DNA from 3 places in the Pseudomonas rhizozeae genome. Region 1 is predicted to be linked to each of the others. Evidence: riboswitches for the same ligand, from Rfam matches in the RefSeq annotation. Region 1 holds a riboswitch; each other region holds the start of a gene.
What was found. Region 1 has a riboswitch for cobalamin ahead of RG836_RS08860 (TonB-dependent receptor). Riboswitches for the same ligand answer to the same signal wherever they lie in the genome.
Positions count from the first base shown of each region.

Region 2: another riboswitch for cobalamin. It lies ahead of cobO (cob(I)yrinic acid a,c-diamide adenosyltransferase); the one in region 1 lies ahead of RG836_RS08860 (TonB-dependent receptor).
Region 3: another riboswitch for cobalamin. It lies ahead of RG836_RS14025 (CbtB domain-containing protein); the one in region 1 lies ahead of RG836_RS08860 (TonB-dependent receptor).

Region 1 is NZ_JAVLSB010000026.1:96,777-106,928, forward strand. Features, by position in the region: gene RG836_RS08855 (aspartate aminotransferase family protein) at 1-297, shown strand, start outside; gene RG836_RS08860 (TonB-dependent receptor) at 352-2,493, opposite strand; cobalamin riboswitch at 2,605-2,809, opposite strand; gene RG836_RS08865 (IucA/IucC family C-terminal-domain containing protein) at 2,973-3,782, opposite strand; gene RG836_RS08870 (ABC transporter ATP-binding protein) at 3,773-4,573, opposite strand; gene RG836_RS08875 (FecCD family ABC transporter permease) at 4,583-5,614, opposite strand; gene RG836_RS08880 (FecCD family ABC transporter permease) at 5,607-6,596, opposite strand; gene RG836_RS08885 (ABC transporter substrate-binding protein) at 6,593-7,489, opposite strand; gene RG836_RS08890 (TonB-dependent receptor) at 7,502-9,907, opposite strand; gene RG836_RS08895 (FecR domain-containing protein) at 9,974-10,152, opposite strand, start outside.
Region 2 is NZ_JAVLSB010000041.1:31,193-41,344, reverse strand. Features, by position in the region: gene RG836_RS12845 (PQQ-dependent sugar dehydrogenase) at 1-1,202, opposite strand, end outside; gene RG836_RS12840 (hypothetical protein) at 1,266-1,850, opposite strand; cobalamin riboswitch at 2,005-2,247, shown strand; gene cobO (cob(I)yrinic acid a,c-diamide adenosyltransferase) at 2,329-2,940, shown strand; gene RG836_RS12830 (cobyrinate a,c-diamide synthase) at 2,937-4,274, shown strand; gene bluB (5,6-dimethylbenzimidazole synthase) at 4,271-4,921, shown strand; gene cbiB (adenosylcobinamide-phosphate synthase CbiB) at 4,918-5,826, shown strand; gene cobD (threonine-phosphate decarboxylase CobD) at 5,819-6,811, shown strand; gene RG836_RS12810 (cobyric acid synthase) at 6,808-8,259, shown strand; gene cobU (bifunctional adenosylcobinamide kinase/adenosylcobinamide-phosphate guanylyltransferase) at 8,341-8,862, shown strand; gene cobT (nicotinate-nucleotide--dimethylbenzimidazole phosphoribosyltransferase) at 8,859-9,914, shown strand; gene cobC (alpha-ribazole phosphatase family protein) at 9,911-10,152, shown strand, end outside.
Region 3 is NZ_JAVLSB010000043.1:149,147-159,298, reverse strand. Features, by position in the region: gene RG836_RS14050 (fatty acid cis/trans isomerase) at 102-2,423, shown strand; gene nfuA (Fe-S biogenesis protein NfuA) at 2,506-3,090, shown strand; gene cobM (precorrin-4 C(11)-methyltransferase) at 3,265-4,011, opposite strand; gene RG836_RS14035 (cobalamin biosynthesis protein) at 4,092-4,505, opposite strand; gene RG836_RS14030 (CbtA family protein) at 4,502-5,209, opposite strand; gene RG836_RS14025 (CbtB domain-containing protein) at 5,221-5,421, opposite strand; cobalamin riboswitch at 5,538-5,758, opposite strand; cobalamin riboswitch at 6,035-6,255, shown strand; gene cobW (cobalamin biosynthesis protein CobW) at 6,353-7,414, shown strand; gene cobN (cobaltochelatase subunit CobN) at 7,418-10,152, shown strand, end outside.

The sequences.
Region 1 (10,152 bases):
GAATCGACGTTCAAGGCCCAAGGCATCGTGGTCAGCACCAGCGGCTACGGCAACGTGTTCGCTCTCTGGCCGTCGGCGCAGCCCCCGGTGAACTACGAAGAGGCGCACGCCTTCGCCAATGCCGAATTCAGCCAGGCGCTGCACCTCGCGTTGAGACAAGCCGGGGTGTTGATCATGCCGTCGCCGTATGGGCGGGTGTATTTGTCGTTCGAGCACAGCGACGCCGTGGTCGAAGAAATGAAGACGGCGTTCGAAGCCGCTGCCGTGAATCTGGCACCGCGCTTCGCGGCCCGTTAATGATTTGATGAAAACCGCGCCGCTCTACGGGCGGCGCGGTCATCTGGCGCGGTGTTAGAAGCTGTAATCCGCCGTGACGAACAACGAACGCGGCTCGCCCAGCAGCCATTGCTGGCCGTTGTTGCTGGAGGTGGTCGCGTACTGGCGGTCGAACAGGTTGTTCAATTGCAGGCCCAGGGTCAGGTCAGGCTGGATACGCCAGTCGAGGTTGGCATCGAACACGCTGTAGCTTGGCACCGTGGTCTGGTTAGCGTTATCCGCATAACGCGCATCGACGTAGCGCACCCCCGCGCCGGCATTGAAGCGTTCGGCGAAATCCTTGCTCAACCACAGGTTGGCAGTCCGGCGCGGTACATCGACCGGCCGGTTGCCCTGGAAGTCCTGGCCGCCGCTGGCGAAGTCGTCGTACTCGGCGCGTACGAATGCGGCGTTGGCCGACAGTTGCACCGCGTAAGGCAAGCTCAGTTCCAAAGTCGCCTCGATGCCGTCCGAGGATTGCTGGCCGATCTGCTGCTGGATCGTCGGGTTGGCCGGGTCGGTGCTCAGCAGTTTCTTTTTGACGATGTGATACGCCGCCAACGTCCATTCGCCACGGTCATCGAGGAACTGCTGCTTGAAACCCACTTCAGTCTGCTTGGCCTTGGTCAGGTCCCACTGCTGCTGGCCGGCGCTGAGGGTCAGCAGGTTGCTGACACCCTCGGTACTGGTGGCGTACTGGCCGTAGACCGAGGTGTCGTCGGTCAGCGCAAACACCAGTCCGGCGCGGTAGTTCTCACCGGTCAGGCTGCGGTCGCTGCGGGTGTCGGACAGCAAATCATGCCGATCAAGGTGCACCTGATCACGGCGCGCCCCGGTGATCAGCGACAGACGTTCGGTCAACTGGGTGCGGTTCTCGGCGAACAGCGAGAACTGCCGCGCCTGATTACCATCCCGCGAGCGGTACGGGTCATCACTGACGTACTGCCCGCCACCGGACTGCGCCATGGGCACGCTGTCGCTGTAGGTGTTACCGAAGTCATGCTTGCGCAGGAAGCGGATCGAGTTGTAGTCGGCGCCAACCACCGTGCGGCTGTCGAGACCGAACAGACTGTGGTCGAAGGTGAAACTCTGGCGATCGCCGACCTGTTCCTGGGTGTGTTTGATGCTGATGAAGTCGCTGCGGCCGATTTGCTCGCCGGGCTGCCAGGTATAGGTTTCCGCGTTGCGCCAGCGCCGCTGGGTCTTGAGGAAATACAACTGATTGCTGGCGGTGATTGCATCGCTGATGCGCCAATCGGTCACCAGCCGCGTCGACTGATCGTTGTAGTGCAGCTCGGCATTGTCGACGTTGTAATTGCGATCACGCAGGCGTTCGCGGTTGTGCCCCTGCACCAGCGGCGTGCCGAAATACTGCTGCGGATTCTGCTCACCGTAGTCGTGGGACAGGCTCACGCTGAGGTCTTCCGACGGCGCCCAGCGCAGTGACGCGCTAAGGGCCAGGCTGTCGGAGTCGCCGCGATCGACCCAGCCGTTGCTCGCCTGTCGATTGATGTTGAGCCGATAGCTGAGGGTGTCGGTCAACGAGCCGCCGCTGTCCAGCGCCGCTTGCCGGCGATCATCCGAGCCGTAGCCCAGGCGCAGGCGATTGCGTATCTCGCCCTCGAACGGCTTCTTCGGCACCACGTTGACCACCGCGCCGGTTGCGCCTTCGCCGTACAGCACCGAGGCCGGGCCACGCAGGATATCGATGCGCTCCACCGACCAGGTGTCCACCGGGAACGTCACCGTACCAGCGCCCACGTACAGCCGCGTGCCGTCATAGAGCTGCATGATCGAGCCATGCCCGGTAAAGCCGCGCGCCGACAACGCGGTGCCGCCATTGCCCGGCGAGCCGATGAAGCTGATGCCCGGCGAACGGGTCACTGCGTCCTGCACCGTGGCGTTGTTGCGGCGCTGGATCTGCTCCGCGCTGATGCGGCTGACGCTGGCCGGAGTTTGCAGCGCCGTGAGGTTCAGCCGCGAACCGGTCGGCACCACGGTGTGCAGGTCGGCCGGCGCTTCGGTGCTGTGCACGGTTTCAGTGATGGCCGTGGTCGGCAACGTCAGGGTGGTGTCGTCTTCAGCGGCCTGGACCGGCAAGACAAACGCCAGGCACGGCGCGATACCGGCGCGCAGGGACGTGCCGGACAAAGTGTTGAACAAGGATTTACGGGACATGTCGTTCCAACTCGAAACAGGAATGAATGAATCCCGGAGGGAACAACGCATAGGGAATCGCGGGCGCGCAAAAGCCCACGGAAACCGGCCTGCGCCCGCCCACCGCGGGTTTGCCACACAAAGCTTCAGGCCGGTCTCCGGGCTTGCGAGGGTCATGAAGCATTCACCTTCCCATGCCGGAGCACAGTGGTCTGTCGAATGCTTCGCTCGCTTACCGTTGCGGGGGCAGCACCGGACTAGTCATCGAAACGACGCACCGGTTTCCCGTTTCACCTCATACACGGCGGCATGAGGCACCTGAAACAGGCGCGCATCTGACCACTGGTGGCGGGCAGAGTCAATGTGCGATGGGGTTCGTTCGAGGTGTTTGCTGGCAGGCGAATAGCTCTCGCGAGCAGAGGGTTGGGTGATGGATGCCGTTCGCCTGAACACTGGAGCTCCGGTGTGCGAGCCTGCTCCGGGCGACGTTTCGACGAAGGCTATTCACCGCCCGGTGAGTGCGTTGCGGATGCCCTCGACACCTTGGGCCTCACCAACGGACACCCCGAACAAAACTCCACCGGCTCACACACTTCATACCAAAAACAACAGGTCCGGCGGAACCGGACCGCTTTGCCCCCCTCCACCACCGTCAATGGCCGACGGAAATGCCCCAGCGGGTTGTACCCCAACCCAAACACTGCAGGCGCCGCCTCTTCCAGCAACCAGTGAAAATCTTCGGCACAGCGCTGGCGAATCAGCGGATCGTCGATCAGACCCATGCGTTTCTCATACAACGAATACACGCGCACCGCCGTGTTCTCCCACAGGATCCGCCGGGAAATACCGCTGACCCGGTTGAAGGTTTGCCACAACGGTGCCAGCAGCCCGGCGAACAAGTCGCCGACGATCGCCTCACGCCAGGCCTCGCGCTGGCCCGGCGCATAACTTTGCGGTGTGTGATCCGCCAGCGGCAGCGACGAACTCCAGCGACCCTCGTCATAACCGTATTCCAGCACCGCGTTGTCCAGTGTCAGCGGCAGGCCCCGGTCGCACGCCGACAGCGCGTACAAACAGGCACCGGTGGCGAGAAAGGAAAAACGCTTGGCCAGCAGCGATGCGGTAATACTGCGAGTCGGCGAACCGATCACCGGCCCCAGTTGATCGAGCAACTGCGCGCACACCTCATCGTCCAATAGCGCCCGGGCACTGACCGAACGCTGCATATCGCGCGCGGCCAACGGCTTAAGGCGCAGCGCACCGGACAACAGCGCCCAGTCCTGCACGCTGAACATTTCGCTCAGCGACATGGCGGCAGCTCCCGGCCGAACGGAATGCACAGCGGCGTGCCGAAGAACGGGTCGGCGATGATCCGGCAATTGAGGTTGAACACCTGCTTGACCAGCGCTTCATTGAGGATGTCCGCCGGGCGGCCCTGGGCGAACGCCGTGCGCTGGTGCACCGCTACCATATGATCGGCGTAGCGACAGGCCAGGTTGAGGTCGTGCAGCACCATGATGATGGTCTTGCCTTGCTGGCGATTGAGCTCGCGCAGCAGGTCCAGCACTTCGATCTGGTGCGCCAGGTCGAGGAAGGTGGTGGGCTCGTCGAGCAGCACGATGTCGGTGTCCTGAGCCAGCGTCATGGCGATCCACACCCGCTGGCGCTGGCCGCCGGACAACGCATCCACCGGCCGCTCGGCCAGTTCCAGCACGCCGGTCTGGCGCATGGCGCGCTCGACCATGGCCTCGTCTTCGGCCGACCATTGCTGCATCCAGTTCTGATACGGAAAACGCCCCAGCGCCACCAGTTGCCGGACGCTGATGCCCTCCGGCGCAGAGGGCATTTGCGGCAGGATCGCCAACTCCCGCGCTACGGCGGCGGTGGAACGGCTGTGGATGTCGGCGCCATTGAGAATCACCGAACCCTGCTGCGGTTTGAGCAGCCGCGCCAGGGCTTTGAGCAAGGTGCTTTTGCCACAGCCGTTACTGCCGATCAACACCGAGACCTGGCCGGCGGGCAATTGCAGGTCCAACCCGTCGATGATCACCTGGCGCTGATAGCCCAGGGTCAACTGTCGAGTCGCCATCGAAGCGGTCATAAAAAATCCTCAGTGCCGCTGGTTGATCAGCAGGTACAAAAAGAACGGCGTGCCGAGCACCGCGACGAAAATCCCCGCCGGCAAGTCCAGCGGCAGAAACAGCGTGCGGCCGATCAGGTCGGCCAGCATCACCAGGTTGGCGCCGATCAACGCCGCCATCAGCGCCTGCCCGGCAAACCCCGGCGGCGCCAGGCGCTTGGCAATGTGCGGAGCGATCAGCCCGACGAAGGCAATCGCCCCGCCCCATGCCACTGCCGCCCCGGCCAGTGCCACGCTGACCAGCAACAATCCGGCACGCAACCACTGCACCCGCACGCCAATGCCCTGGGCCAAGGCATCGTCCAGTTGTTGCACCCGCACCTGACGCGCGAGCCACACCAACAGCGGCACAATCGCCAGCAACCACAGGGCCAACGCTTTGGGCTCCGGCCAACTGGCGCCGTAGACGCTGCCGGTGAGCCACACGTAGGCGGACAGCGTGGTGGTCAACGGGCTGAACACCAGGGTGAAAGTGGTCACGGCGGTCAACAGCGCCGACACACCGACGCCGATCAGCACCAGGCGCAGCGGCGTGGCGCCTTGTTTCCACGCCAGCAAGTAGATCGCCAGCGCCGCAAGACCGGCACCGAACATCGCCGCCAGCGGCAACCACTGCGAGCCAAGTACCGCGGAGAAAAACGACAGGTACAACACCGCCGCCGTGCTCGCGCCGCTGGTGATACCGAGCAGATCCGGCGAGGCCAACGGGTTGCGGATGATGCTTTGCAAAATCAGCCCGGACACCGCCAGCGCAGCACCGACCAACGCCGCCAGTAACAGGCGCGGCAAGCGCAGTTGCTCAACGATAAAACGCAGGCTGTCATCGCCCCCGCCGCCCAGCAGGTACAGCACGGTCAGTGGCGACAGGTTGATTTTGCCCAACGACAACACGCCGAGCATCAGCATTAAGGTCAGGCCCAGCGCCGCCAACAATCGCCACACCGTCGACAGCTCGATACGCCGCGAGAAGCCGCCGCTACGCAGGGTGAGCGAATCACGCATACCGACCACCCCGCCGCGCCAAGGCGATAAAGAACGGTGCGCCGAACAGCGCGGTCATCACGCCCACCGGCACCTCCTGCGGCAGAATCACCACCCGCGCCAGGGTATCGGCCAGCAACAAGACAATCGCCCCGACCAGAGCGCAGCCCGGCAGCAACCAGCGATGATCGATCGACAAGCCCCTGCGCACCATGTGCGGCACCAGCAAACCAATGAAACCAATGCTGCCGGCCAACGCCACCGCGCTGCCGGCCAGGGCAATGATCAGCGCGCTCATCAGCAGACGGATCAGCCCGGTGCGCTGGCCCAGACCGCTGGCGATCGCTTCACCGGCGTTGAGCACATTGACCTGCCCGGCCAGCAGCAGCGCGCCAAGCAATCCCAGCACGACGCAGGCCAGCAGCGGCGCCGCCAGGGCCAGGTCGCGCTCGGACAAGGACCCGGCGAGCCAGAACAGCACCGTGTCGAGACCCTCCTGATTGACCACCAGCAAGGCCTGGCTGAACGCCGAAAACAGCGCGGTCATGGCCGCACCGGCGAGCACGATGCGCAACGGACTCAGGCTGCCCTGGCCACGATTGCCGATCACCCACACCAGGCCGCCGGCCAGCGCCGCGCCAATAAATGCGCACCACAACCACTGAGACGGCGAGGTCAGGCCCAACAGCGTGGCGCCGAGAATGATCGCAAAGGTCGCCCCGGCATTGACCCCGAATAATCCCGGCGATGCCAAAGGATTGCGGGTCAACGCCTGCATCAGCGCCCCCGCCACCGCCAGGCTTGCGCCGACCGCCATGGCCATCAGCGTGCGGGTCAGCCGGGTGTCCACCAGCAGTTGATGGGTCAGGTTCAGGGCGGCGGGGTCAAACAGCGCGGCGAGGATCTGCCCCGGCGCAATCCAGGTCGCCCCCGTGGCCAGGCTCAATATGCCGGAGACCACCAGCGCCAGGCACAGCGTGAGCAGTTTCAAACCGTTGTTCATGAAGCGACTTCCCCGGCGGTGACGCGGGCGATTTCATCGAGCATTAAGTTAGCGCCGAGAATGCCGCCGGACAAACTCCAGGCCACGCCGTCGACCCTCCACATCAAGCCTTGGCGCGGCGCCCGCAACTGCTGCCAGATCGGGTGCTGGACCAGTGCCTGATAGCTGCGTTGCGCCGCTTCACCGTCGCCACGCTGGAAGATGAAAAACAGATCGGCATCGACCACCGGCAGGCTTTCCTTATTGGTGATTTTCAGCGACACACCCCGCGCCTCCCGGGCCGCCGGGGTCCAGGCGAAACCCAGTTCGCTAAGCACCGAGCCGGCGAAACTGGCGGGCAAGTAGCTGCGGATATGATCCTCGCGGATGTCCAGCACCGACACGGTTAACGGCCAACGATCGCCGTAGGTCACTTGCAATTGCAGGCGCAACTGCGCCACCCGCTGCTGCCACTTTTCTAGCAAATACCTGGCCTGTTGTTGACGCTGCAACGCGGCGCCCATCATGGCCAGGGTCTGCTTGAATTCGAAGACTTCGTCGAGCATCACCACCTGGCCCATCTGCGCCAGTAACGGGGCGATGCGTTGGTGACGAAACCGCGAGGCGACGATCACGTCCGGTCGCACCAGGGCAATGTCTTCCAGGCTCGGTTGGGTTTCCAGGCCGACATGCGCCACGCCCTGCACGGCGTGGCGCAGGTAGCGGTACATGGGTTTCTCGCTCCAGGAATCGACCACGCCGCTGGGCGTCACGCCTAACGCCACGGCGCAATCGGTGGCGCCCTGGAACAAGGTGACTACCCGCACGCCGTCCGCCAGCGCGATCTGCGGCAGCGCCCACACCCCCAACGACAGGCGCAAAAGAGTGCGCCGGCTCAGTGGATCAACCTTCACAGTGGCGTCGCTTCAAAAGTCCACCGTCGCCGACAGCAAATAAGTGCGCGGTGTGGCCAGGGTCAGGCCCGGCTCGCTGTCGTCCGAGGCGCCGGCCGAACTCCAGTAACGTTTGTCGGCGAGGTTCTCGACATTGGCGCGCAGGGTGATGTTCTTCTCGTCAATCTTGAAGGCGTACCGCGCGCCCACGTCGATGCGGGTCCAGGCGTCGATTTCCTTGTTGTTCGACTGATCCAGATACTGCGAGCTGGAGTAGATGCCGCGCGTGGTCAGGGTCACCCCTTGCAGGTTCGGCACGTCCCACTCGGCGCCGAGGTTGACGTTGTACTTTGGCGTGGCCGGCGCGCGGTTGCCGTCGAACGTACCGCCAGCGGTGTTGGTCAGTTCGCTGTCGATGTACATCACGCCGCCGAGCAGGCGGAAACCCTTGAGCGGTTCGCCGAACACGCTCAGTTCCACGCCGTCGTTCTGTCGTTTGCCGTTGGGCCCGAACACCCGCGTCACGGCATTGGTCTCGTAAGCCGGCTGCTTGATGCGGAACACCGCAGCGGTCACCGCGAAGGCACCGGCGTCGTACTTGGCGCCGACCTCAACCTGGCGGCTAATGAACGGCGGGAAGATTTCGTCCTCGTTGACCGAAGTCGACGGCGCGATCTTGCCCTGGCTCAGGCCTTCCATGTAGTTGGCGTACAGCGACAGTTTGTCGGTGGCCTTGAACAGAAGGCCGCCGGACGGCGAGACCTTTTCCTCGTCGTACGCCGTGTCGCCCTTGAGGTTATCGGTCCAGTCGTCGACCTTGACCCGCTGCCAGCGCGCGCCGAGGGTCAGCAGCAAACGATCATCGAAGAAGCCCAGGGTGTCGGACAACGCCACGCCGCTGAAGCGGTTTTCGGTGTAGACCTCGGCGTCCTGGCGCGTCGGGCGGACCGGCGTCGGCGTTTCCACCGGGTTGTACAGGTTGCTGGGGGACGCGGCGTAGCGTGCGCCGCCGTTCTCGAAGTCCATGTAGAAGTAGCTGGCGGCCAGGTTGACCTCGTGGCTCACCGGGCCGGTATGGAACCAATTGCGCACCCCGGCGGTGGCTGTGCGCACGTTTTCGTCGCGGGTGAAATTGCGCGGCTGCACACTGAAATCGCCGCGATCATTGCTGACCGGCACCGCGTGCCGCAGGAAGTCGTGGTTACTTTTGCGCGCACCGACGCCACCGTAGAGCATCACCGAATCGTTGACGTCGAACTCGGCGTTGACCGTGCCGAAGGTGTCCTTGGTATGCGCCACACTCCAGGGTTGCGCGTAGTTGCGGCGCACGTCGCTGGCGTGCGGCACCTGAGCGTTGGCCGCCACTTGCACACGCTCTTGCGGGGCGTCGGTGTCCCGTTCGGTGCGGCCGAAGTCGGTGGAAAGCCGCAGCCGCTCGCCGCGAAAGTCCAGGCCCAGCACGGCCATTTCCCGGTCGACATTCTGGTGATCCCATTCGGTATCGCCCGACTGCTTGACCCCGTTAAAACGCACGCCGAACTGGTTACCTTCGCCAAAGCGCCGACCGATGTCCACCGCGCCGCCGACCTGACTGTCCGAGGCGTAGCTGCCGGTGAACGAGGTGATGGGCTTGTCGGTGGCGCGCTTGGGCACCACGTTGATCCCGCCACCCACGCTGCCCCGTGGCGAAATGCCGTTGATCAACTGGGTCGGGCCTTTGAGGATGTCGACCCGATCGGCCATTTCCATGTCGATCGTGTAGGTCGGCAGCACGCCGTACAGGCCGTTGTACGCCACATCACTGTTGAACAGGCTGAAACCGCGAATGGTGAACTGCTCGTAGCGCCCGCCCGCCGGGTTGGTGGCGCGTACCGAGGGGTCGCTGGCGATCAGGTCGCCGAGGGTGCGCGCTTGCTGGTTCTTCACCGTTTCGCTGGTGTAGGTGGTCATGCTGAACGGCGTTTCCATGAAGTCCTTCGAGCCGAGCAAGCCTTGCGAACCGCGCCGCGCCACCTGGCCACCGGCATAAGGCACGCCGTCGGTGCCGTCGCTGGCGCCGAGAATCGAGGTCGGCGCCAGTTGCAGGCTGCTGCCTTCGGGGGCTGGGGTCAGGATGTAAGCCTGCTCGCCCACCGGTTGCAGTTGCAGGCCGGAGCCTTGCAGCAGCCGGGCAAAGCCTTCCTCGACGCCGAACTCGCCGGACAATCCGGCGCTGTTACGGCCGCTGACCAGCGCCGGGTCCACCGACAGGTTGACCCCCGCCAGGCCGGCAAACCGGGTCAGCGCGGCGCTCAGACTACCGGCCGGCACTTGGTAGCTGCGGCGCGCGGCGGCGTCTTCGGCATAACTGACCGGGACGAACAACGGACTGGCACCCAGGCTCAGCATGAGGCTCAAGTTCAGCAACGGGCGCAAACGAAACGGCAAGACGGCGGGCATTGGAAGAGGCTCTCGATTTAATTCACTTACCTGGAATGACCAGCGACGCGAAAAAAAGGGACAGGCTCAGCCAATGTTTTTATCGAGATGGTTATTGGCCGGGACCAAGGTGACCCAAAACCGCGTGCGCGCTTGCACTTCAAGCGGCAGGCTCGCGGCCAGTAGCGACAGCACCCGGTCGGTGTTGTCGAGGCGGAAACTGCCGGTGACGCGCAGGTTTTCCAGGCTTGGGTCCCAGCGCAGCA
Region 2 (10,152 bases), on a different contig from region 1:
TCGTTGAGGAAACCGGTCAGCACGTCCAGCGGCTGGCCGTTCGGCTTGCCAGCGGCGAAAGGCACGAATATCACCTTGTAGCCGCTGTGCGGTTTGCGGTTCCACGAGCCGTGCTGGCCAATGAACGCACCCTCGGTGAACGGCGCCGGCAGCGTGCTGCCTTCGGCGAAAGTCAGGCCCAATGACGCGGTGTGCGGGCCGACCGCGTAATCCGGGGCGATAGCCTTGGCGACTAGGTTCGGGTCTTGCGGCGTAACGCGCACGTCGACGTGTTGGCCGTAATAGCTGTAGGGCCAGCCATAGAAGCCGCCGTCCTTGACCGAGGTAATGTAATCCGGCACCAGGTCGCTGCCGATTTCGTCGCGCTCGTTGACTGCGGTCCACAGCGCGCCGCTTTGCGGTTCCCAGCTCATGCCATTGGGATTGCGCAGGCCGGAGGCGAAGATCCGGTGCTGGCCACTGGCGCGATCGACTTCCCAGATCGCCGCACGCCCGGTTTCCGCTTCGAAGCCGTTTTCCGCAACGTTGCTGTTCGAACCGACGGTCACGTACAGCTTGCTGCCGTCCTTGCTGGCGATGACGTTTTTGGTCCAGTGGTGATTCAACGGGCCGCCCGGCAAGTCGACAACTTTGGTCGCTGGCGCGCTGATCGAGGTATCGCCGTCCTTGTAGGGGAAGCGGATCAATTTGTCCGAGTCGGCCACGTACAGATCGTTGCCGACCAGGGTCATGCCGAACGGCGAGTTGAGGTTTTGCAGGAACACCGTGCGGGTTTCCGCCACGCCGTCGTGGTTGCTGTCGCGCAGCAGGGTGATGCGGTTCGCGCTCGGCACGCCGGCGCCGGCGCGGCCCATGACTTTTTCCATGACCCAGCCACGAATGCCTTTGCTGTCATCGGGTTTCGGCGGCGCGTTGGTTTCAGCGACCAATACGTCGCCGTTCGGCAGCTTGTACAGCCAGCGCGGATGATCCAGGCCTTTGGCGAAGGCGCCTACTTGCAGGCCCTGGGCCGCAACCGGTTTGCCGCCGTCCGGCCAGCCGATTGCCGGGGCGATGTTAACGGTGGGAATCAGGGTTTTGTTCGGTTCCGGCAACTTGGGCGAAGCCCCGGTGCCATCCGACACTTGCAGTGTGGAGGACTCGCCGCAGGCGACCAGGCCGGCGGCGAGCGCAATGACGACAACGAATTGAGGCTTGAACATGCGGGCATCCCTTTGAGTGCACTGTGTAGTGGTAGAGACACTCGGCGCCGCGATGGTTCAACCTCAGCCGCGCGCTTCCTTGAACAGCATCGCAATTCCGGGGTGATAGTTGCCCGATTCGTTACGCAACTTGCGATATGCATAAGGGAAGTACCAGGCGACGGCACAGGTGTGCTCCTTCTGCAGGTCGTCGACCATGTCCTGCAATTCTTCCGGCGTCGCGCTTTGCTGGGCTTTTTGCGGGGAGACAAACAGGCAGCCGAGTTTCAGGTCGCTGGCGTAGCTGATGCGTTTGGCGTCGCTGGTGATGTCTTGCAAGGCTTGGGTCAGGTTGAGGTTGTTGACCTTCGGCCAGCGCTGGGTGGTTTGCAGGTAAGCGCGCTGTTCGGCGCCGGCAATCATCAGATCGGCGCGGGCGTTGCGTTCGCCTTCTTCGAGTTGCTTGCGGGTGCTGGTGTGTTGCAGCGTGACCATCTCTGCCATCCAGGCCGCCGCCGACAGCAGGCCGAGGTTGGCTTGTTCGTCAAACCAATATGGCGAGTCGTTATCGCCGCGCACAGCGTTGTAGCGGTCGATGCAGTCGAACCAGCGCTCCAGCACCGGGCGCAGGAATTCCAGCTTCGGATTGCTGATGATCATGCCTTGCATGGGGCTCACCCTTCTTTGTGTGATGTTAAATTTATGGCGCTTTGATATCACTGTGACAAGCGTCGCACAAGATTGACGTCAGATATTTGAGCGGCGGCGGATAAACGGCGACGGCGGTCCTGCTTTCATTGACGCTCCACCCCCAACCCTCTAACCTTCGCGGCTTGTTTCAGGTGCTCTGTGGCCACGGTCGACAGGGTGAAACAGGGAAACCGGTGAGTGCTGCTTCTATTGCTGAAACCACGATCCCGGTGCTGCCCCCGCAACGGTAAATGAGTGAAAGCTGCGCCAGCCCTTTAACCAGGGCCAGCCACTGTGCCAATCCGGCATGGGAAGGCGCGCAGCCCGGCCTGCGCCGCTCATGAGCCCGGAGACCGGCCTGATCCATCCAGCGGCATCACGGTGGGCGATGCCAGGCTTTTTGCCGTCTATTCCTGTGCCCGCCCGCCGTGACCCCGCCTCAACGGAGAGCTGCCCCATGACTGATTCCCCCGAACGTGACGAACGCCACCTGGCACGCATGCTGCGCAAAAAAGCCGTGATCGATGAACGCATCGCCAATTCCCCCAACGAATGCGGTTTGCTGCTAGTGCTCAGCGGCAACGGTAAAGGCAAGAGCAGCTCGGCGTTCGGCATGCTCGCGCGGTCCATGGGCCACGGCATGCAGTGCGGCGTGGTGCAGTTCATCAAGGGCCGCAACAGCACCGGCGAAGAATTGTTCTTCCGGCGATTTCCCGAACAAGTACGTTTTCATGTGATGGGCGAGGGCTTCACCTGGGAAACCCAGGACCGCCAGCGCGACATCGCCGCCGCCGAAGCCGCGTGGGCAGTGTCCCGCGAATTGCTGCGCGACCCGTCGATCGGCTTGGTAGTGCTGGATGAACTGAACATCGCCCTCAAGCACGGCTACCTCGATCTCGATCAGGTGCTCAGTGATTTGCAGGCCCGCCCGCCGATGCAGCACGTGGTGGTAACGGGGCGCGGCGCCAAACCGGAAATGATCGAACTGGCCGACACCGTGACCGAAATGGGCATGATCAAGCACGCCTTCCAGGCCGGGATCAAAGCGCAGAAAGGCGTCGAACTTTGACTCAGCCACGTCATTGCCCGGCGGTACTGATCGCCGCGCCGGCCTCCGGTCAGGGCAAAACCACCGTCACCGCCGCGCTGGCCCGTTTGCATCGCAATCAGGGGCGCAAGGTGCGCGTGTTCAAATGCGGCCCGGACTTCCTCGACCCGATGATCCTCGAGCGCGCCAGCGGTGCGCCGGTCTATCAATTGGACATGTGGATGGTCGGCGAGCAGGAAAGCCGTCGTCTGTTGTGGGAGGCTGCCGCCGAGGCCGACCTGATTCTGATCGAAGGCGTGATGGGCCTGTTCGACGGCACGCCGTCCAGTGCCGACCTGGCGCGCCACTTTGGCGTGCCGGTGCTCGCGGTGATCGACGGCACCGCCATGGCCCAAACCTTCGGCGCATTGGCCTTGGGCCTGGCGCGCTACCAGCCAGACCTGCCGTTCGCCGGTGTGCTGGCCAACCGGGTCGGGACCTTGCGCCACGCGCAATTGCTTGAAGGCAGCCTCACCGAAGGCCTGCGCTGGTACGGCGCGCTCTCGCGGGAAACCGGCATCGAGTTGCCCAGCCGCCATTTGGGCCTGGTCCAGGCCAGCGAACTGAACGACCTCGACCTGCGTCTCGACGCCGCCGCCGAAGCCTTGGCCGGCAGCTGCGAGGTAGCGCTGCCACCAGCAGTCGAATTCGCCGCACCGACATTGATCGACGCCGAGCCTTTGCTGGCTGGGGTGCGGATCGCCGTGGCCCACGACGAAGCGTTCGCCTTCACTTACGGCGCCAGCCTCGATCTGTTGCGCGCGATGGGCGCCGAGTTGAGTTTCTTCTCGCCGATTCGTGACTGCGAGTTGCCGCCGGCGGACAGCCTTTACCTGCCCGGTGGCTACCCGGAATTGCACCATGTGGCGCTGTCGCAAAACACCGCGATGCTCGACGCAATCCGCGCTCACCATGCTGCCGGCAAACCCTTGCTCGCCGAGTGCGGCGGCATGCTGTACCTACTCGATTCGCTGACCGATGTCGAAGGCACCCGCGCCGAATTGGTGGGGCTGCTGGAGGGCGATGCGGTGATGCAAAAGCGCCTCGCCGCACTGGCGCTGCAAGCGGTTGAACTGCCGGAAGGCACCTTGCGCGGGCACACCTACCATCACTCGTTGACCACCACCGAGTGGCAGCCAATCGCGCGCGGCCTCAGCCCCAACGGCGGACGCGGCAATGAAGCGGTGTACCGCGATGGGCGCATGACCGCTTCGTATGTGCACTTCTACTTCCCGTCGAACCCCTCAGCCATCGCCGCACTGTTCGCGCCTGACTCAATCCCTGTGGGAGCTGGCTTGCCAGCGATAGGGCCATGACCGACAACGCATTTACCGAAGCCGAGCGCGCGGCGGTCTATAAAGCCATCGCCGAACGCCGCGACATGCGCCATTTCAGCGGCGGCACGGTCGCGCCGCAAATACTGCAGCGCCTGCTCGAAGCCGCGCATCAGGCCCCAAGTGTCGGCCTGATGCAGCCGTGGCGCTTTATCCGCATCAGCGATCGTGGCCTGCGCGGGCAGATCCGCAACCTGGTGGAAGAAGAACGGATACGCACCGCCGAAGCCCTCGGCGAGCGCACCGATGAATTCATGAAGCTTAAAGTCGAAGGCATCAACGATTGCGCCGAAGTATGGGTGGCGGCGTTGATGGACGATCGCGAGCGGCATATTTTCGGCCGCCGCACCTTGCCGGAAATGGACATGGCGTCGCTGTCCTGCGCGATCCAGAACCTGTGGCTGGCGGCGCGCGTCGAAGGCCTGGGCATGGGCTGGGTGTCGCTGTTCGAACCCCAGGCCCTGGCCGATCTCCTGCAATTGCCGCCGGGTGCCAAGCCGCTGGCGGTGTTGTGCCTGGGCCCGGTCGAGGCGTTCTATCCGGCGCCCATGCTGGTGCTCGAAGGCTGGGCGCAAGAGCGCCCGTTGGCCGAGTTGCTGTATGAGAATTATTGGGGAGTCAAAGCATGAGTGTGGCGTTGCTGAGCGTCGCTGCGGTGGCGCTGGATGCGCTGCTCGGTGAACCAAAACGCTGGCATCCGCTGGTTGCGTTTGGTCGATTTGCCGAGCGCGTCGAGCAACGTCTGAACGCCGCCGGGCGCGGCTGGCGCAGCCATGGCGTCACCGCGTGGGTGATCGTGGTGTTGCCGCTGACCCTGCTGGCCACGGCATTGTCCTGGGCGCCTTATGTCGGTTGGCTGGTGGAGATTCTGGCGCTGTATTGCGCCCTCGGCCTGCGCAGTCTCGGCGAGCATGTCTCGCCAGTGGCCCAGGCCTTGCGCAGTGGTGATCTGGAAGAGGCGCGCAAGCGTGTCGGTTACCTGGTCAGCCGCCAGACCAGTGAACTGGACGAGACCGAAGTGGCGCGCGCCGCCACCGAATCGGTGCTGGAGAACGGCAGCGATGCGGTGTTCGCCGCGCTGTTCTGGTTCGTGGTGGCCGGCGCGCCCGGCGTAGTGCTCTATCGCTTGAGCAATACCCTGGATGCGATGTGGGGTTATCGCAATGAACGCTTCGAACGTTTCGGCTGGGCGGCGGCGAAAATCGACGACGTCCTCAACTACATTCCGGCGCGGCTTGTCGCGTTGACCTACGCACTATTGGGAAAAACCCGACTGGCGTTTAAATGCTGGCGCACGCAAGGCTCGACCTGGGACAGCCCCAACGCCGGCCCGGTGATGGCCGCTGGCGCGGGTGCATTGGGCGTCGAGTTAGGCGGAGCGGCGATTTATCACGGCGAGTTGCACGTGCGTCCGCAACTGGGCGAGGGCGTGCCGGCGGACGCCGATGCCATCGACCGTGGCTGGCAATTGGTCCAGCGCGGGGTATGGTTATGGCTGCTGATTCTTTGCCTGGGGGCTGAGTTCTATGCTTGAGCACGGTGGTCGGCTGCGTAAAGCGGCGTCGCAATACGGGATTGCCGAAGCCGATTGGCTGGACCTCTCCAGTGGCCTCGCGCCCTGGCCCTTCCCGGTGCCGGAAATTCCCCTGCGCGCCTGGGCCCGCTTGCCGGAAACGGACGACGGCTTGGAGCAGGCCGCGTGTACTTATTACGGTGCAGCCCAAGTGCTGCCGGTGGCCGGCTCGCAGATGGCCATCCAACTGCTGCCGCGTTTGCGCCGGGCCGGCAAAGTTGGCGTGCTGTCGCCCTGTTACGCCGAGCACGCCGAAGCCTGGCGCCGCAATGGCTACATCGTGCGCGAAGTGCTGGAGCAGGAAGTAGATTTCTTTGTCGATTCCCTCGACGTGCTGGTCGTGGTCAATCCGAACAACCCCACCGGGCTGATGTTGTCGCCGGAGCGCTTGCTGGATTGGCACGCACGGCTGGCTCAGCGCGGCGGCTGGTTGGTGGTGGATGAGGCCTTCATGGATAACACGCCGTTGCTGAGCGTGGCGGCGTTTGCCAATCAGGTCGGGTTGATTGTGTTGCGTTCGTTCGGCAAGTTTTTCGGCCTGGCCGGGGTGCGTCTCGGCTTCGTCCTGGCTGAGCGCAAACTGCTCAAGTTGTTGGCGGAGCAGGTCGGGCCCTGGGCAGTCAGCGGCCCGACGCGAGTGCTCGGACAGGTTTGCCTGCAAGATAGCGCGGGGCAGACTCGACAGCGGTTGCGCAGTGACGCGGCGAGCCAACGCCTGGCGCTGTTACTGGAGCGTGTCGGCTTCCAGCCCGAGGGCGGCTGCGCTTTGTTTCAGTGGGTGGTGACCGAACACGCCGAACATGTGCACGACTTCATGGCCCGGCGCGGCATCCTCCTGCGGCTGTTCCCGGCCACCAGCAGTCTGCGTTTCGGCTTGCCCGGCGAGGAGGCCGACTGGCTGCGGCTCGAGCAGGCTTTCGACGCACTGACCAAGGAATTGGCATGACCACGCTGATGGTGCAAGGCACCACGTCCGACGCTGGCAAAAGCACGCTGGTGACCGCGCTGTGCCGCTGGGTCACGCGACAGAATATTGCAGTGGTGCCGTTCAAACCGCAGAACATGGCGCTCAATAGTGCCGTGACTGCCGACGGTGGCGAGATCGGACGCGCCCAGGCTGTGCAGGCACAAGCCGCATTCCTCGCGCCGCACACCGACATGAACCCGGTGCTGCTCAAACCGAACAGCGACACTGGCGCGCAAGTGATCATTCATGGTCGCGCCGTCACCACCATGAACGCCGTGGCCTATCACGATTACAAAGCCATCGCGATGCAAGCGGTGCTCGCCTCCCACTCGCGACTAAGCGCGGCGTATCCAGTGGTGATGGTCGAAGGCGCCGGCTCGCCAGCCGAGATCAACCTGCGCGCCGGCGACATCGCCAACATGGGTTTCGCCGAAGCGGTGGATTGCCCGGTTATTTTGATTGCCGATATCAATCGCGGCGGCGTGTTTGCCCACTTGGTCGGCACCCTTGAACTGCTGTCGCCGAGCGAACAGGCGCGGGTCAAGGGTTTCATCATCAACCGTTTTCGCGGCGACCTCGCCCTGCTGCAACCGGGCCTCGACTGGCTGGAGCAGCGCACCGGCAAACCGGTGATCGGCGTGTTGCCCTACGTCATGGATTTGCACCTGGAGGCCGAGGACGGCATCGATCAACGCCAGACCGACAAGGCCGAGCAGGTGCTTCGGGTGGTGGTGCCGGTGTTGCCGCGGATCAGTAACCACACCGATTTCGATCCGCTGCGCTTGCATCCGCAAGTCGACCTGCAATTCATCGGCCCCGGCCAGGCGATTCCGCCCGCTGACCTGATCATCCTGCCCGGCTCGAAAAGCGTGCGCAGCGACTTGCTGTACTTGCGCGCCAACGGCTGGGACACGGCCATGGCCCGGCACCTGCGTTATGGCGGCAAGGTCCTCGGGATTTGCGGCGGCCTGCAAATGCTCGGCGAGCAACTGCACGATCCGCTGGGCCTGGAAGGCGCGCCGGGTTCCAGCGTCGGCCTTGGCCTGTTGGCATTCGACACGGTGCTGGAAGCCGAGAAGCAATTGCGCAACGTACGTGGGCGATTGGTGCTGGAAAACGCTGAAGTCAGCGGGTATGAAATCCACGCGGGCGTGACCACCGGGCCAGGCCTGGAAAACGCCGCCGTGCAACTGGACGATGGCCGCTGCGACGGCGCGCAAAGTCTCGATGGACAAGTGTTCGGTACTTACTTGCACGGCTTGTTCGAATCCCCTGCAGCGTGTTCGGCGCTGTTGCGCTGGGCCGGGTTGCACGATGTGCAGGAAGTCGATTACCACGCACTGCGCGAGCGCGATATCGAGCGTTTGGCGGATCTGGTCGAGCGGCATCTGGATACCGGTTTGCTGCGAGAACTCTGTGGGATCTAAAGGACTGCACAAAACCCTGTGGGAGCTGGCTTGCCAGCGATAGCGCCAGCCGCCTTACCGCTTATTTATCCAGGATGAATCATGTTGCAACTGATCCTCGGTGGCGCCCGCTCCGGCAAGAGTCGGCTGGCGGAACAGCTCGCCAGCGACACACAACTCGCCGTGACCTACATCGCCACCAGCCAACCGCTGGATGGCGAGATGAACGAGCGCGTGGCTCACCACCGCGCTCGGCGTCCGGCGCATTGGGCGCTGATCGAAGAACCGCTGGCACTGGCGCAGGTACTGCGCGAGCACGCCAGCGCCGAACGCTGCCTGCTGGTCGATTGCCTGACGCTGTGGCTGACCAACCTGCTGATGCTCGAAGATGCCGCGCGACTGAGCGCCGAGCGGGATGCCTTGCTCGAATGCCTGGCGTCGCTACCGGGTGAAATCATTTTTGTCAGTAACGAGACCGGCATGGGTGTCGTGCCGCTGGGCGAATTGACTCGCCGTTATGTCGATGAAGCCGGTTGGCTGCATCAAGCTTTGGCCGAGCGCTGTCAGCGTGTTGTCCTGACCGTCGCCGGCCTGCCCCTGATTTTGAAAGGACCTGCGTTATGAGCCAAGCCTGGTGGTTGAACCCTTGCAAACCTATCGACCACGCCACGCGGGAGCAGGCGGCCGAGCGTCAGCAGCAGTTGACCAAACCCGCCGGTTCCCTCGGCCAGCTCGAAGCGCTGGCGGTGCAGTTGGCCGGTTTGCAAGGGCGGGTCAAGCCGAGCGTCGAGTCAGTGTGGATCGCGATTTTTGCCGGCGACCACGGTGTGGTGGCGGAAGGTGTCTCGGCGTTTCCGCAAGCGGTCACCGGGCAGATGCTGGCCAATTTTGTCGGCGGTGGCGCGGCGATCAGCGTGCTGGCGCGGCAGTTGCTCGCGACCCTGGAAGTGATCGACCTCGGGACCATCGATCCGGCGCTAAACCTGCCGGGCGTGCGCCACTTGCACATCGGCCCGGGCACGGCGAATTTCGTCCTCGGTGCGGCGATGACGACGGAGCAGGGCGAGCAAGCCTTGCAGGCCGGTCGCGACAGCGTGTTGCGCGCGGTGGCGCACGGTGCGCAGTTGTTTATCGGCGGCGAGATGGGGATCGGCAACACCACCGCCGCCAGCGCCCTGGCCTGCGCCTTGCTCGACTGCCCGGTGACACACCTCGCGGGGCCCGGCACCGGGCTCGATGTGGCGGGTGTCAGCCATAAAGTCCAAGTGATCGAACGCGCGGTGGCCCTGCATGCGAGCCAACGCGACGATGCCTTGCAGACGCTGTTCAACCTCGGCGGATTTGAAATCGCCGCGTTGGTCGGCGCCTACCTGGCCTGTGCCCAGGAAGGCGTCGCCGTGCTGGTGGACGGCTTTATCTGCAGCGTCGCCGCGCTGCTGGCGGTGCGCCTCAATCCGGGCTGCCGCGAGTGGCTGCTGTTCGGCCATCGTGGTGCCGAGCCGGGCCATCGCCACGTGCTCGACGCCTTGGGCGCCGAGCCTTTGCTCGACCTGGGCCTGCGCCTCGGTGAAGGCAGCGGCGCAGCGCTGGCCGTGCCGCTGTTGCGCCTGGCGTGCGACCTGCACGGGCAGATGGCGACCTTCGCCGAAGCCGCCGTCGCGGATCGCCCGGCATGACCTTGCACCTCGACCTGCTGCGCCACGGCGAAACCGAGCTCGGCGGCGGCCTGCGTGGCAGCCTCGACGATGCCTTGACCGCCAACGGTTGGGCGCAGATGCGCGCAGCGGTGATTGCGCAAGGGCCGTGGACGCGGGTGATCAGCTCGCCGTTGCAGCGTTGTGCGCGTTTCGCCGAAGAACTGGGTGCGCAACTGGGCCTCTCGGTGCATCTGGAGAAAGACTTGCAGGAGCTGCA
Region 3 (10,152 bases), on a different contig from region 1:
TAATTGGGGTATGTGTGGAAATTGCATGAATATCGCTCATGTTAGTGGCGACGCCGGACCGGTAGAATCTCGACGTTTTTTTATGATTTGGGACCAGGGACATGTCGTATCGCGTCGTCAGCAGCTTGTTTGTGCTGCTTCTAAGCTGGGGCGCCGCTGCGCAGGAGCCGGCCGCGTCACCTGCCATCTCCCCGAGCATGTCCCCAAGTATTTCCTATAGCCGCGATATTCAGCCGATCTTCACCGAGAAGTGCGTCGCCTGCCACGCCTGCTACGACTCCGCCTGCCAGCTCAACCTCGGCAGCAGCGAGGGCGCGACGCGGGGTGCGAGCAAAGTGCCGGTCTATGACGGCGAACGCAGCCAGGCCGCGGCGCCGACCCGTTTGTTCTACGATGCGTTCGGCAAACGCGCCTGGCAGCACAAGGATTTCTACTCGGTGCTCGACGCCCAAGGCAGCCAGGCGTCCTTGATGGCACGCATGCTCGAACTCGGCCACAACACACCGTTGCAGCCCAATGCCAAGCTGCCGGCAGACATCGTGTTGGGGCTGAACCGCGAAAACACTTGCCCGATGCCCGGCGAATTCGCGGCCTACGCCGGCAACCATCCGAACCAGGGCATGCCTCTGGCGGTCACGGGGCTGACCGATCAGCAATACCAGACCTTGCAACGCTGGCTGGCCTCCGGCGCGCCGATTGAAGAACAAGGCCTGGTGCCGAGCGCGCAAGAGGCGCTGCAAGTGGTGCAGTGGGAAAACCTGCTCAATGCCCCGGGCGCGCGCCAGAGCCTGGTGGGGCGTTGGCTGTTTGAGCATTGGTTTCTGGCGCACATCTACTTCAAGGATGGCGAGCCGGGGCATTTCTTTCAGTGGGTACGCTCGCGCACGCCAACCGGTCAGCCGATCGACCTGATCAACACGCGGCGGCCCAACGATGACCCTGGTACCCAGGTGTATTACCGCTTGTGGCCGGTACAAGGAGTGATCGTTCATAAAACCCACATCACCTACCCGCTGAGTGCGGCGAAAATGGCCCGGGTCAAAAGCCTGTTCTACAGCGGCAACTGGCAGGTCAACGCATTGCCGGGCTACGGACCGGAGCGCCGGGCCAATCCGTTCACCACGTTTGAAGCGATCCCGGCGCAGGCGCGTTATCAGTTCATGCTCGATAACGCCGAATACTTCGTGCGTACCTTTATCCGTGGTCCGGTGTGCCGGGGGCAGATCGCTACTGACGTGATCCGCGATAACTTCTGGGCGCTCTTCCAGGCGCCGGAGCACGACCTGTACATCACCGATCCGAACTATCGCGGCCAGGCCACACCGCTGTTGGCGATGCCGGGGCAAAACGATGACGTCGGCAGCGTGCTGAGCCTGTGGCACGACTACCGCGACAAGCGCAATGAATACGAAGCTCTGCGCCGCGACAGTTACGCCGATGCACCGGCGCCGAGCTGGTCGACCCTGTGGGCCGGCAATGACAACGCCTTGCTGAGCATCTTTCGTCACTTTGACAGCGCCGCCGTGACCAAGGGCCTGATCGGCGAGGTGCCGCAGACGATGTGGCTGTTCGACTATCCATTGCTGGAGCGCACGTATTACCAGTTAGCGGTGAATTTCGATGTGTTCGGCAACGTCTCGCACCAGGCCCAGACCCGCTTGTACTTCGATCTGATCCGCAATGGTGCTGAGCAGAACTTCCTGCGGCTCATGCCCGCCGATTCACGCGAGGGTTACCTCGACGATTGGTACCAGAGTGGCGGCAAATTCAAGATGTGGATGGATTACGAATCGATTGACGACGACAAAGCCACCGCGCTGACACTCGACGAGAAAGACCCAAAGCGCGATTTCGCCCGCCAATTGCTGGCGCGTTACGGCGAACTCAACGCCAAGCCCGACCCGATCAACCGCTGCGACGGCGCCTATTGCTCGCGGCCGAACATTGATCCGGCGCTGCAAAATGCCGAGCAGGCCCTAAGCCGTCTGACCTCGCGCCCGGCTGCGGGCTTGAGCGTGATCGACCAGTTGCCGGAAGCGACGATGCTGCGGGTTGAGACCCCTAGCGGTAAACGCGAGATTTACAGCCTGCTGCGCAACCGCGCGCACAGCAACGTGGCGTTTCTGCTCGGTGAATCCCTGCGCTACCAGCCGGGCCTGGACACCTTGACGATCTACCCGGGCGTGCTCAGCAGTTACCCCAATTTCATGTTCAACGTCCCGGTCGAGCAAGTGCCGGCCTTCGTCGATGCGATGGAAAATGCCAAGGACGCCGCGCGTTTCGAGACAATCATCGAGCGTTGGGGCATTCGTCGCAGCCATCCGCAGTTCTGGCGTTATTTTCATGATCTGAGCGCCTATCTCCGCGAAACCGAGCCGGTGGAGGAGGGCGTGCTGGACATGAATCGCTACGAAAATCTGTGAGCGCTTATCCGACAAAAATACTAGGACTTTGTACGGCGCGCCGATTGGCGTAAACTCGGCCACAAGCCTGCGAGGAGTTTCCATGACCGCTATTACCATCACTGACGCCGCCCACGATTACCTGGCCGATCTGCTCTCCAAGCAGAACACCCCGGGCATCGGCATCCGCGTCTTCATCACCCAGCCTGGCACCCAGTACGCCGAAACCTGCATTGCCTACTGCAAGCCGGGCGAAGAAAAACCCGAAGATACCGCCCTGGGGCTGAAAAGCTTCACCGCGTATATCGACCATTTCAGTGAAGCTTTCCTTGACGATGCCGTGGTCGATTACGCCACCGATCGCATGGGCGGTCAGCTGACCATCAAGGCGCCAAACGCCAAAGTGCCGATGGTCAACGCGGACAGCCCGGTCAACGAGCGCATCAACTATTACCTGCAAACCGAGATCAACCCGGGGCTGGCCAGCCACGGCGGTCAGGTCAGCCTGATCGATGTGGTCGAAGACGGCATCGCCGTGTTGCAGTTCGGCGGCGGTTGCCAGGGCTGCGGCCAGGCCGACGTCACCTTGAAGGAAGGCATCGAGCGCACCTTGCTCGAGCGCATCCCGGAGCTCAAGGGCGTCCGCGACGTGACCGACCACACGCAGAAAGAAAACGCCTACTACTAAGGCGTTCGCTGCGGACTTAAGAACGGCTGTGGCGAGGGAGCTTGCTCCCGCTCGACTGCAAGGCAGTCGCACACTGGTTGACGCATTCTTCGTGATGGATGCGTTGGCCGGGACTGGGACTGCGCAGCAGTCCAGCGGGAGCAAGCTCCCTCACTACGGTTAGTGATGTGAGATTCAGGGCCGATACAAATGCGCATGCGCCGCGCGATAGAGCGATGACTCGCTGAACACCTCACTCCCCAACACCCGTCCCACCAGAATCAACGCCGTGCGCCTGAACCCCTTGGCCGCGACCTTCCCGGCAATGTCATCCAGCGTCCCCAGCACCCAATCCTGATCTGGCCAACTGGCGCGATGCACCACGGCGATCGGGCAGTCGGCGCCGTAATGCGGCAGCAACTCGGCGACAATTTTCTCCAGGTGGTTGACCCCTAAGTGGATCGCCATGGTCGCGCCATGCTCGGCCAGACTGGCGAACGTCTCGCCGGGCGGCATGGCAGTCTTGTCGGCGTAGCGGGTCAAAATCACGCTTTGCGAGACGTCCGGCAGGGTCAATTCCGCGCCGAGCAACGCGGCGCAGGCGGAGGTGGCGGTGACGCCGGGGATGATTTCAAACGGGATATCCAGCTCGCGCAACCAGCGGATTTGCTCGCCAATCGCTCCGTACAGACTCGGATCGCCGGAATGCACCCGCGCCACGTCTTGGCCCTTGGCATGGGCGGCTTTGATCAGGTCGATGATCTGTTCCAGGTGCAGCTCGGCGCTGTTGACCACCTGCTCGGCGCAATGGCCGTCCAGCACGGCGGCGGGCACCAGGGAGCCGGCGTAGATAATCACCGGGCATTGGCGGATCAGTCGCTGGCCTTTGACCGTGATCAATTCCGGGTCGCCGGGGCCGGCGCCGATGAAGTAGACGGTCATGGCCGGCTCCTTGAAAAAAGCTCAGAACGCACCTTCAGATGAAGATTGCTCATGATGGAGAGCGATGGATTATTGAAGGTTTACGCCGCGATCGCCAGGGCCAGGGTCGCCTGAGCGTACTTTTGTCGCGAGACCAGCAGTTTCGCTGGTGCCCGGGCCAATTGTTCCGCCAGGGCCAGCGCGGCACTTTCGGCCACGCCGTAGCAGCCGGTGCGCTCGAACGCAATCTGTGAGCGATGGCTCAATTGCGCTTGATAAGCGGCCAATTCGGCGCTGCTGAAGCAAATCAACGGCAGGCCCAATTGGCTGGCCAATTCCCGTAACCCTGGCTCATCGCACTTGATGTCGATGCTCGCCAGGGCCTTGATCGCCTGCAGTTCGATGCGGTGCGCTTGCAACGCTTGATCGAGTAACGCCCGCAACGTACTGGCCGGGCAGCCACGCTGGCAGCCCAGTCCGACCACCAGGGTCGACGTTGCGCAGGTGTTCGTCATGCGTGGTAGTGGCCTGCCTGTTTACGGCGGAACAACCACGCGCTGATCAAACCGAGGGCCAGCCAGAACGCGACGTTAGTCAATTGCGAAGCAATTTTGAACTGCGCTTCCAGTGCTTCTGGCGCCAGCATCGAATGCACTTGCGGTTGCGGCGCGCCAATCACATGCGGCACGGCGAGGATCGCCACGCCAAGGATTTTCAGCGCCCAGTGACGGCCGAACACGATCAACGCGATGCCGGCGGCGGTGGAGGCTGCGGTGCCGACCCACCAGATTTGCCGCTGCGCCAGATCGGCGGCAGCGGTGCCCGGCAGTTCCGGCGGCAGGCCCAGCGTCGGCGCCAGCACGAACGTCGCGTAACCGGCCAACCCCCAGAGCAGGCCTTGAGCGGTTCGAGTCGGTGCACGCAAGGTGTACAGGCCGGCCAGCATGAGCGCAAAACCGACCGCGACCACCAAGTTGCCGCCGGTCGTGGACAGCACGCGCTGCCAGCCGTCTTCCGGCTCCCAGGCTTCGCCGTCGTGGCTGTGGGCGGCCGTCGCACCTTCGGCATGTTCGTGGACTTCAACCGCGGCGGGCTCGGATTTCTCGTAGGTCTCGGCCTGGAGAATCAACGGGGCAACCCAGAAGCTTTGCAGCAGGGTCAGCAGCAGGGCGGCCGCCAGACCGGTGAAGCCTGCGGTTTGCGCAATACGCTTGATCATCGGGGCAGGTCTCAGTGGCAGGGGAACGCGGAACTGTGACGGGTATCGTGCGCGGCGTTATGGACGGCTTCGATGTGCGAGAAACCGGCGAAGTACACCAGGCACACGCCGAGGATCGACGCACAGACGGCGGCAGTCAGACGTTGGCTGAGGGTCGTGGTGCTGGCGGAGCTGTTATCGGTGCTGCTACCGGTGCTGCTGATGATCGACATGGCGCTTCCCTCTGTGCTGTCAGCGGGTGAATCGAGCGCATGGCAGGCCTCGGCACGGCAGGCGCGCGGAGACTCGAACAGCGCCCGCCCACCGCGGGTTTGTTATGGCGTGGTCAAGCCACGATGTGTTGCGGGCCGGTCTCCGGGCTCACGAGGGGCGGGGCGCGCAGCCTCACCTGAAAGAATCGCCTTCCCATGCCGAGGCACAGTGGCTCTGATTCTTCGCTCGCTTACCGTTGCGGGGGCAGCACCGGACTGACATGGCCTTGAGTAAAGCACATGATTCACCGGTTTCCCGTTTCACCCTGTGAGGGGCACCCGTAACAAGATGCGTAGGAGAGCATGGGCGGGGGACGGGCGTCAAATTGGCTGCAGATTCGTCTGGTGCAACAGCTTCATTGTGGTAAGGGAGCTAGCCTGTGGCGAGGGGGCTTGCCCCCGATGGGTTGCGAAGCAACCCAGCTTTCTCCCGCCGAACGACCGTGCGTCCAGGTTTACGACGGCTGCGCCGCCGAACGGGAGCAAGCTCCCTCGCCACAAGTAAGTCCATCAACCCAGGGCCCGTCCATCCACCGCCGGTGATCGCGGACATTGACCCGCTCCCACACCATGCGTAGCCTTGCGCTTTCGAGGTTCTTCGGCGCGTGCGCCGGAGCTAAGAAGGGAACGCGGTCAATGCCGCGGCTGCCCCCGCAACTGTGAACGGTGATGTTCGCTGCCACGCCACTGCCCTGTTTGTAGCTGACCGCTACCGGGCGGGAAGGCGCAGCGAATGCCAGGCCCCCGGGCCGGCGCGCCGTCAGCCAGGAGACCTGCCTCGGCACAGATTCTCACTACAACCGGGCGGGGTGATCCGGTGGCGATCTCTTCCCGCGCGCCTGCGCCGCCGGTTGTCGTCCCGTATGCCCGCCACCTTGCCAAAGGGCATCCGATGAAAACACTGGCCAAACTCCCCGTCACCATCGTCACCGGCTTCCTCGGCTCGGGCAAAACCACCTTGCTGCGGCACATGCTCGACAACGCCCAGGGTCGCCGTATCGCGGTGATCGTCAACGAGTTCGGCGAGCTGGGTATCGACGGTGAAATCCTCAAACAATGTTCGATCGGCTGCACCGAAGAAGAAGCCAACGGCCGCGTCTACGAACTGGCCAACGGCTGCCTGTGCTGCACCGTCCAGGAAGAGTTCTTCCCGGTGATGCGCGAACTGGTGGCCCGTCGCGGCGACCTCGACCACATCCTCATCGAAACCTCGGGCCTGGCGCTGCCCAAGCCTCTGGTTCAAGCCTTTCAGTGGCCGGAAATCCGCAGCGCCTGCACCGTCGACGCAGTGATCACCGTGGTCGACAGCCCGGCCGTGGCTGCCGGCACCTTCGCCGCGTTCCCGGATCAGGTCGATGCCCAGCGCAAACTCGACCCGAACCTCGACCATGAATCGCCGCTGCATGAGCTGTTCGCCGACCAACTGGCCAGCGCCGACCTGGTGATCCTCAACAAGGCTGACCTGATCAGCCCGGAAGACCTGGCCCGCGTACGCCTGGAAGTCGCCGAAGAACTGCCGCCGGCGGTCAAGGTCATCGAAGCCAGCAGCGGTCGCGTGCCGCTGGACGTGCTGATCGGCCTCGGCGCAGGTTCCGAAGAACACATCGACAGCCGCCACAGCCATCACGATCATCACCACGAAGGTGAAGACGATCACGACCATGACGCCTTCGATTCGATTTCCATCGAACTGCCGCAAGCCGACGAAAGCCTGCTGATGGACGCCCTTACGCAACTGGTGGTCAAGCACGGCATTCTGCGGGTCAAGGGCTTCGCGGCGATCCCGAACAAACCGATGCGCTTGCTGATCCAGGGCGTGGGCACACGTTTCGACAAGCACTTCGACCGCCAGTGGGGCGGCGATGAAGCGCGCACCACGCGTTTGGTGCTGATCGGCCAGGAGCTCGATGCGGCGCAACTTGAAGCGCAACTGCGCGCTGCGCTCAGCGTTTAACCCATGCACCTGCTCAGGACCCAGCCCGGCGGTTTCGTCTCGGATGACAACATCGCCGACCTCGGCCAAACCCCCGCCGAGCTGGTGATCCTGTGCAGTGGCGACTCCAGCCTGGCGCTGCTCGCCGAAGCCGCGCAGCAGTTGCCCGACGACTACCCGAGCCTGCGCCTGGCCAACCCGATGCAAGTGCAGAATCACGCCTCGGTCGACCTCTACGTCGACGAGGTGCTGCGTCACGCCAAGGTCATCCTGATTTCCCTGCACGGCGGCATCGCCTATTGGCGCTACGGCGTCGAGCGTCTGGTGGAACTGGCCGAGCGTGGCGTGCAGCTGATTCTGGTGCCTGGCGACGACCGCCCGGACCCGGAACTCAGCGACCTCAGCACGGTTCCGGCCGAGGACCGCGAACGGCTCTGGCACTTCCTGCGCCAGGGTGGCATGGGCAATGCGCTCGACCTGTTTCGTTGCCTCGCCAACCGCTGGCTGGCCCGGGATTATGTCTGGGCTGAGCCGCAAACGCTGCCGCGCACGGCGATTTACCATCCGCGCAAAAGCCCCGCCGAACTCAGCGACTGGCAGGCCGAATGGCGCGCCGGGCAACCGGTGGCGGCGGTGCTGTTTTATCGCTCGCACCTGCAAGCGGCGAACACCGCGTTCATCGATGTGTTCTGCCAACGCTTGCAGGCCGCCGGGCTCAATCCCTTGCCAATCGCCGTGGCCAGCCTCAAAGAGCCGGGCTGTTTGAGCGTGGTCGAAGACTGGCTGGATCAGGTCCAGGCGTCGGTGATTCTCAACACCACCGGTTTCGCCCAGTCCAGCCCGGAGGCGCCGCATCTGCGGCCGTTCCGCCGCAACATCCCGGTAATCCAGGCGATTTGCGCCCAGGACAACGAACCCGGCTGGCGCGCCAGCGAGCAGGGCCTCGGCCCGCGCGACCTGGCGATGCACATCGCGCTGCCGGAACTCGACGGACGAATCATCAGCCGGCCGATCAGCTTCAAGGACCTGGCCTGGCGCAGCGAGCGCAGTCAGTCGGATGTGGTCTGCTATCGCGCGGCGCCGGAACGCATGGACTTCGTCGCCGAACTGGCGCGGCGCTGGGTGGAGCTGGCGCGCAAGCCAGCGGCGGAAAAACGCATCGCGCTGATCCTTGCCAACTACCCGACCCGCGACGGGCGCATCGGCAACGGCGTCGGCCTCGACACCCCGGCGGCGGCGCTCAATATTCTGCGTGCGCTGGCCGGCGAAGGGTATCCGTTGCCAGTCGAGTTGCCAGCCAGCGGCACTGCACTGATCCAGCAACTGCTCGGTGGCGTCAGCAACGACCTCGATACGCTCGACCAGCGCCCCTGCCTGCAAAGCCTGGGGATGGATGAGTACCGCGTGATGTTTGAGGCGCTGCCCGCCGCCAACCGCGCCGCCGTACTGGAACGCTGGGGCGCGCCGCACAACGACCCGATGTACCGCGACGGGCGGATGATGATCGCCGGCCTGCGCTTTGGCCTGACCTTCGTTGGCATTCAACCGGCGCGGGGTTATCAGGTTGATCCGAGCGCGGTCTATCACGACCCGGACCTGGTGCCGCCCCACGGCTACCTGGCGTTCTATTTCTGGCTGCGCCACACCTATGGCGCCGACGCGCTGATCCACGTCGGCAAGCACGGTAACCTCGAATGGTTGCCGGGCAAGGGTGTCGGTCTGTCGGATGAATGCTGGCCGGACGCGTTGTTGGGGCCGCTGCCGAATATCTATCCATTCATCGTCAACGATCCGGGCGAGGGCGCCCAGGCCAAGCGGCGCACCCAAGCGGTGATTATCGACCACCTGATGCCGCCGCTGACCCGCGCCGAAACCTACGGGCCGCTGCGCAATCTGGAATTGCTGGCCGACGAATATTACGAAGCGCAATTGCTTGACCCGCGCCGCGCCCGGGAGCTGCAACGGGACATCCTCAACCTGGTGCGCGAAACCCACATCGACCGCGAATTGCAACTGGACGAAAAGCTCGACAGCGACGCCGACGCGGCGATCTGGCTGCCGCGCCTCGACACGTACCTGTGCGACCTCAAGGAATCGCAGATCCGTGACGGCTTGCACATTTTTGGCGAATCGCCGAGCGGGCGGCTGCGTATCGACACCTTGCTGGCGTTGCTACGCATCCCTCGCGGCGACGGGCGTGGCGCGCAATCGAGCTTGCTGCGGGCGCTGGCCAAGGGGTTTGAGCTGGGGTTTGATCCGCTCGATTGCGCACTGGCCGAACCCTGGACCGGCCCGCGACCGAGTGAATTGCTGGGTGTGAGCGATGAAGTGTGGCGCACGGCGGGGGATACCCGTGAGCGCCTCGAGCTCTTCGCCGCGCAGCTGATCTCGCAGACATTGGATCGAGCCAACACTGAAACCCAGGCAGACAAGGTGTTGTGGCGAGGGGGCTTGCCCCCGTTGGCCTGCGCAGCAGGCCCAATTTCTGGGGCCGCTTCGCGACCCGACGGGGGCAAGCCCCCTCACCACAAAGGCGCGTCTGCAAGCGAAATTCAGGCTTCACAAAACCCGCTACCACAGGACGCTTGCGGGGCTGAAGTAAGCGCAATCCTCGAAAACCTGCTTTCAGTGGTCGCCCCGCGCCTCGACGCCTGCGGCCCTGCCGAAATGCGCGGCTTGCTCGACGCCTTGAGTGGCCGTTTCGTCCCCGCCGGCCCCAGCGGTGCACCCAGCCGTGGGCGTCTCGACGTGCTGCCTAC